DNA from 2 places in the Bacillus sp. 0209A genome. Region 2 is predicted to be linked to the other one. Evidence: a T-box and tRNA genes for the amino acid it is inferred to sense, from the RefSeq annotation. Region 2 holds a T-box; the other holds one or more tRNA genes.

Region 1 (3,408 bases), on a different contig from region 2:
GTAAGGGCGATGGCGTGTGCTCCTACTTTACGGGCGTATGTGAGGGCGCCTGCGGCATAAGGTGTGCGGCCGCTTGCTGCAATGGCAATGACTGTGTCGTTTGACGTAAGCTGTATGTTTTTTAAATCTTCGGCTCCTGCTTCTTCACTGTCTTCAATGCCCTCTGCTGCTTGCAAAAATGCTTTGGGGCCTCCAGCCATAATTCCGATGACCTGATCCGGGCTTACGCTGTAGGTGGGAGGACATTCAACAGCATCCATGACACCGAGTCTGCCGCTTGTGCCGGCGCCTGTGTATATGAGCCGGCCACCATTTTGAAACGAGTTGTATGCGCAGTCTACAGCTGTTTTGATATCAGGGAGAACCTGCTGAACGGCGGCAGCGACTTTCAAATCTTCGTTGTTGATCATCTTGAGGATGCCGAGAGTGTTTGTTTTGTGGATTTCCGCTGTTTGGCTATTGCGTGATTCTGTTGTAAGCCGGTGAAGGTTTAATAGTTCTGACATGAGGATGCCCCCTGTTTTAAAATGATGTATCTTACTATTCAGTATATTCACTTCCGTTATGATATTTCAACTGGGTTTTATATTTTTGAAATTTTATTTCACCCGAGACTATAGGAAATAATGAAGAATCAGCTGTTCTCCAAGCGGCCCGATTTTTCGCCGTCCTTTATCTAGGAACCCGCTTTTCATATAAAGGTGTTTTGCGCGTGTGTTTAGGTGATTGACGGCCAAAATGATTTCATCGCACCATGGAAAATAACTGCTCACAAACGAGGGAAGCTGAAGCATTGCTTTTTTTGCATAGCCTTTTCCATGATGTACAGCGTTTAAAGACAGGGAGCTGAGCAGTAAAGCAAATGGATTGCTAGTATAGGGAGCAAGCGTTTCTTTTGATGTATGTAAAATGAAAAAGCCGACTGGCAGATTGTCATTTAAGATGACAGCCGGATACCGGTCCTGTATGCCTAAGGCCTGAGTCAGCACCTCTTTGGGGAGAGAGGTAAAGCGCTTGTCATCGTTGTTTAGGGTAAATGATTGAAGTTCCGGCGAATGTTCAGGTTTATAGAAGGATAAAGAAATGTCTTGAGTCATGGGGTGCCCTCCTTACAATATGTCGTCTAACTGGTTTTCTGAAATGACACGGCAGCCCGCTTGTTTTAGCAGTGCGGCGGTCACTCCGCTGCCGGCGATTTTTTTGCCAGTGAATGTGCCGTTATAAATGAAATTGCTTCCGCACGATGGACTGTTTTCTTTCAATATGACAGCGGATGCATTGATTGCTTTTGCGTAAGCTAATGTTTTAGCGGCGCCTTTCATATATAACTCTGTTACATCTTCTCCTGAGGCTGTCACGATTTTAGCGGTTCCATTGAGAACATCCTCGCCGGTGCCTCCGATGATTTCTGCAGGCTCACGGGGAGTGGAAAAGCCGCCGAGAAGCTCAGGACAAGCCATGACTGCTTTATTTTCATCGATGAGTTTTCTGATTTTCTCTGATGCGGCGTGAGAGCCGTTGTATCTGCATTCAATGCCTCCAAGGCAAGAACTGACTAGAATCATATTGGTTTCTCCTCTCTTGCTTCGCTTGTCTCTATCATAAAATAAATGACTAATGTTGGGAGGCTTTTTCAGTTAAAAAAGGAGTTAAAAAGTTTGAAAATAAAAAATTTAATTTTTCTCTTTACAAACAGGGGGTAACCTGTATATAATAACTTTTGTCAGCTCGACGAGAACACAAACGGCCCGTTGGTCAAGCGGTTAAGACACCGCCCTTTCACGGCGGTAACACGGGTTCGAATCCCGTACGGGTCACCATTTGGAGGATTAGCTCAGCTGGGAGAGCATCTGCCTTACAAGCAGAGGGTCGGCGGTTCGAGCCCGTCATCCTCCACCATCTTGCCGGTGTAGCTCAATTGGTAGAGCAACTGACTTGTAATCAGTAGGTTGGGGGTTCAAGTCCTCTTGCCGGCACTGTCTTTGCAAAATACGGAGGGGTAGCGAAGTGGCTAAACGCGGCGGACTGTAAATCCGCTCCCTCAGGGTTCGGCAGTTCGAATCTGCCCCCCTCCACCATTATTGGGCTATAGCCAAGCGGTAAGGCAACGGACTTTGACTCCGTCATGCGTTGGTTCGAATCCAGCTAGCCCAGTCACAGACACCTTTGACCAAAAGGTGTCTTTTTTATTTTGTGAAAATCATTCCAACTTCTAACTATTCAGTCTGTATAATAATTTTAAAAATATGTTAAGGTAGTTTATTCACGAATTACCATCTACACCCTGCCAAAAATTTGTTAAACTTATTTTATAAAAAATTGAAACCTTTTAAAACGAAGCTCGTATACATACAGACCGGTGAAGGCAGAGGTTAGATAAATATGGAAATGATGATTAAAAAGAGAATTAAGCAAGTCAAAAAAGGCGACCAAAATGCATTTGCGGACATCGTAGATATTTACAAGGATAAAATTTATCAGCTTTGCTACCGTATGCTTGGCAATGTGCATGAGGCAGAGGATATTGCACAGGAGGCTTTCATCAGGGCGTACGTTAATATCGACAGTTTTGATATTAACCGGAAATTTTCAACTTGGCTTTATCGAATCGCGACCAATTTGACTATTGACCGCATTCGCAAAAAGAAGCCGGATTATTACCTCGATGCAGAGGTGGCTGGTACGGAAGGCTTGACCATGTATTCGCAAATCGCCGCAGACGGAGTTTTGCCAGAAGATGAAGTAGTGTCGCTGGAGCTCTCAAACACGATTCAGCAGAAAATTTTAAAGCTTCCTGACAAATACAGAACAGTTATCGTATTAAAGTATATTGACGAACTCTCATTAATTGAAATCGGCGAGATTCTAAACATTCCTGTGGGGACTGTGAAAACGCGGATTCACAGAGGCAGAGAGGCTCTTCGAAAACAATTAAGGGATCTTTAAGTGGGGTGATGAAATGAGCTGTCCTGAACAAATTGTGCAGCTTATGCATATGCATCTTGATGGAGATATCCTTCCAAAAGATGAACACGTATTAAATGAACATCTTGAGACATGCGAGAAATGCAGAAAGCATTTTTATGAGATGGAAAAATCTATAGCACTCGTCCGGAGCACATCGCATGTCGAAGCCCCCGCGGATTTTACCGCTAATGTCATGGCTAAATTGCCTAAGGAGAAGAAAAGAGCTTCTGTGAAAAGGTGGTTCAGAACCCATCCTGTTATCGCAGCTGCTGCGGTATTCATCATTTTGATGGGCGGAGGTTTTTTAAACAGCTGGCATAATGACCACAACTTCAGCGTGTCTAAGCAGCCGAATCTTGTGGTGCAGAACCATACTGTGATCGTGCCTGAAGGTGAGACGGTCAAAGGTGATGTCACTGTCAAAAACGGCAAGCTGATTAT
Region 2 (3,408 bases):
AACAGGCCATTGGCTTACTGTAATGGATTCGCCTTGGTGAGGAAGGTGCTGCCAAATTTCCTCCGTTAAAAACGGCATAAACGGGTGGAGCAGACGCATCGTTTGATCCAATACGTAAGCAAGGATGGAACGGGTTGTTTTCTTAGCCGCTTCGTCTTCTCCGTAAAGAGGAAGCTTCGCCATTTCAATATACCAATCACAGAAATCGTCCCAAATAAAGTTGTATAAATGGCGGCCGACTTCACCGAATTCATATCGATCAGCAAGCTGGGTCACGTGCTCGATCGTTTCATTTAATCGCGTTAAAATCCACTTGTCAGCAACTGATTTTTCGCCTGACAAATCAAGCTCATCGTATGTCATGCCATCCATGTTCATTAATGCAAAACGGGAGGCATTCCAAATTTTATTGGCAAAATTCCAAGTCGATTCCACTTTTTCATAGCTGAAGCGCAGATCCTGGCCAGGAGAGCTTCCAGTCGCCAGGAAATAACGCAGAGAATCGGCTCCGTACTTGTCAATGACATCCATCGGATCGACACCGTTGCCAAGAGATTTACTCATTTTCCGGCCTTGCTCGTCACGGATTAAGCCGTGGATTAAAACATCTTTGAACGGGCGCTCGCCTGTAAATTCAATGCCTTGGAAAATCATGCGTGACACCCAGAAGAAAATGATATCGTACCCTGTCACGAGAACGTCTGTCGGGTAGTAGCGTTTAAAGTCTTCAGCTGTTACATCAGGCCAGCCCATCGTGGAGAAAGGCCAGAGCGCAGAACTGAACCATGTATCCAGTACGTCTGTATCCTGTTCCCAATTTTCGCTGTCCTCAGGCGCTTCAAGCCCGACATATAACTCGCCCGTTTCTTTATGATACCAGGCAGGAATGCGGTGGCCCCACCACAACTGACGGGAAATACACCAGTCGCGGATGTTTTCCATCCAGTGTAAATACGTTTTTTCAAAACGGTCAGGCACAAAGTTGACTTTCTCGTCTTTCTTCTGCAGCTCAATCGCCGCATCAGCAAGCGGCTGCATGCGCACAAACCATTGTGTAGATAGATATGGCTCAACAACAACCCCGCTTCGTTCACTATGGCCGACCGAGTGCATATGATCCTCGATTTTAAAGAGAACTCCTGCCTCCTGTAAATCTTTCACGAGTTTTTTGCGGCATTCAAAACGATCCATACCTTGATATTGCAGAGCGTTTTCATTCATCGTTCCGTCTTCATTCATGACAAGAATGCGTTCTAAATTGTGGCGGTTGCCAAGCTCGAAGTCGTTCGGATCATGAGCAGGCGTAATTTTCACAGCACCTGAACCAAATTCCATATCAACGTAGTCATCACCGACAATCGGGATTTCACGATTTGCAATCGGCAGAATCACCGTTTTTCCGATCAGGTGCTTATAGCGCTCATCTTCAGGGTGAACGGCAACGGCTGTATCACCGAGCATCGTTTCAGGACGTGTCGTCGCAATTTCAATTGAGCCTGAACCGTCAGCGAGCGGATAGCTCATATGGTAGAACGCGCCCTGAACATCCTTGTAAATGACCTCAATGTCGGATAGGGCTGTTTTTGTCGCAGGGTCCCAGTTAATAATATATTCGCCTCTGTAGATCAAGCCTTTTTTATAAAGCTTAACGAAAACTTCACGAACCGCTTTGCTCAGGCCTTCATCCAGCGTGAAACGTTCACGGGAATAATCAAGGCCAAGACCTAATTTCGCCCACTGGCTGCGAATAAAGTCAGCATACTCTTCCTTCCACTTCCACGTTTCTTCGAGGAATTTCTCGCGGCCCAAATCGTAGCGGGATGTGCCTTCTTCACGAAGTTTCGCTTCCACTTTAGCCTGTGTCGCGATGCCGGCATGGTCCATACCCGGAAGCCACAGCACATCATAGCCCTGCATGCGTTTCATTCTTGTTACAATGTCTTGCAGCGTTGTGTCCCACGCGTGGCCAAGATGAAGTCTTCCCGTTACGTTCGGCGGCGGAATGACAACAGAATATGGCTCTTTTGTCTGGTCACTGCCCGCTTCAAAAAATTTGCCTTTCAGCCAAAAATCATATCGGTCTTTTTCAATCGCTGCCGGATCGTATTTCGTCGGCATTGTTTGTTCATTCGTTTCCATGATAACCCTCCAGCATGTTTAAAAATGACTGAGAACGAAAAAAGAGCTCTTCATCCCTGTAAAAGGACGAAAAGCTCTTTCGCGGTACCACCTTTTTTCATGAACTCTAATCAGTTCATGCACTTACAACGGATAACGGGTGTTTCCCGAATTTCTCTACTCTTCTTTCAAGAAATTATGCTCCCGGGCGACCTTCCAATCAGACAACATAAGAAGCCTTTCAGCAAACGGCTTCTCTCTCTGCATGCGCCTTTTTTGTACTCTTCCCGTTCTAAGCAGGTGTATTTATCAGCTCATTATATACATTATTTATGTACTTTATTATAGTAAAAGTGTTTTTGATTCGTCAATCATCTTTTCCAAAAACGCCGCTTTCTATACAGATAGGCAGGCACCTATTGCCCAAGTTTACATATGATGCTTGTAAATGCGTAGAGGAGGATGCACCGTGAAGAAACGTTTCAGCTCTTATTCGCTGCCGCCGTGGGTCAAGCAAATTCGGCTTGTATCCGCGCAAGTGATTATCCCCATTACAATTTTTCAAGGAATCAGAACCATTTTCTTTCCGACAACCTTTGATGTTTTGCTGCTCGCAATCCTAATCTTTTTAGCTTGCGCCCTTCATTTAGAATGGATATAAACAAACAAGTCCGCGCCATTAAGACGTGGACTCGTTTTCAGCCTGGAATTTTTTCTCTTGTTCAATCTGATGAATTTTAATCACAAAAGGCTCTATATTTTTCATTTGCCAGTAAGCCTTTAATAATTGCGTACATTCATCTTTTTCAAGTTGTCTTTTCCCTGTTTGATAACGGTTGAGCACCTTGTACATCGCTGCCGGGTATGCCATATAGCTAAGAAAAAGGCTGACTTCCGCTTCACGCAAAGGGAATGATTTCGTATATGCATAAAACCATTCGACGCATTCCGGACAAGCTTTTGGAAAGCCTCTGAACATTTTTGTATAAAAACCGAGCAAATCGTTTTGCGGCGGGCCGACAGACGCTCTTTCAAAGTTTGTCAAATACCCTGTCCCGGCATCATTATATAGAAAATGGTGAATAGACAGACTGCCGTGGTTCATGACAACCCTTGAGACACCCTTTTCTTTAGCCGACTCATACCAGTCCTCTATCCGCTCCAGTGCAAAGTTCACCGCGGAAATGGTTTCTGAAAAATAGGTTGCGGCCTGCAGTTCAAAAGGGGAAAGGTACCATTCCTTCTCAGCTCTGTCTACAAACTGTTCATAGAAAATTTTATCATGTTCCC

The links. A T-box is a leader RNA that pairs with one kind of tRNA and senses whether it is charged. The one in region 2 lies ahead of valS (valine--tRNA ligase), so its partner is inferred to be a tRNA-Val.
Region 1: it encodes a tRNA-Val, which carries the amino acid that the T-box ahead of valS (valine--tRNA ligase) is inferred to sense. The anticodon was not compared.

What each region holds. Positions count from the first base shown of each region.
Region 1 is NZ_JBAIZV010000008.1:58,515-61,922, reverse strand. It holds gene murQ (N-acetylmuramic acid 6-phosphate etherase) at 1-506, opposite strand, end outside; gene V6D44_RS19965 (GNAT family N-acetyltransferase) at 615-1,097, opposite strand; gene V6D44_RS19960 (DUF523 domain-containing protein) at 1,110-1,565, opposite strand; tRNA gene V6D44_RS19955 (tRNA-Glu) at 1,746-1,820, shown strand; tRNA gene V6D44_RS19950 (tRNA-Val) at 1,824-1,899, shown strand; tRNA gene V6D44_RS19945 (tRNA-Thr) at 1,904-1,976, shown strand; tRNA gene V6D44_RS19940 (tRNA-Tyr) at 1,994-2,078, shown strand; tRNA gene V6D44_RS19935 (tRNA-Gln) at 2,083-2,154, shown strand; gene sigW (RNA polymerase sigma factor SigW) at 2,383-2,946, shown strand; gene rsiW (anti-sigma-W factor RsiW) at 2,960-3,408, shown strand, end outside.
Region 2 is NZ_JBAIZV010000003.1:739,149-742,556, forward strand. It holds gene valS (valine--tRNA ligase) at 1-2,139, opposite strand, end outside; T-box leader at 2,199-2,422, opposite strand; gene V6D44_RS14735 (hypothetical protein) at 2,588-2,779, shown strand; gene cotN (spore coat protein CotN) at 2,798-3,408, opposite strand, start outside.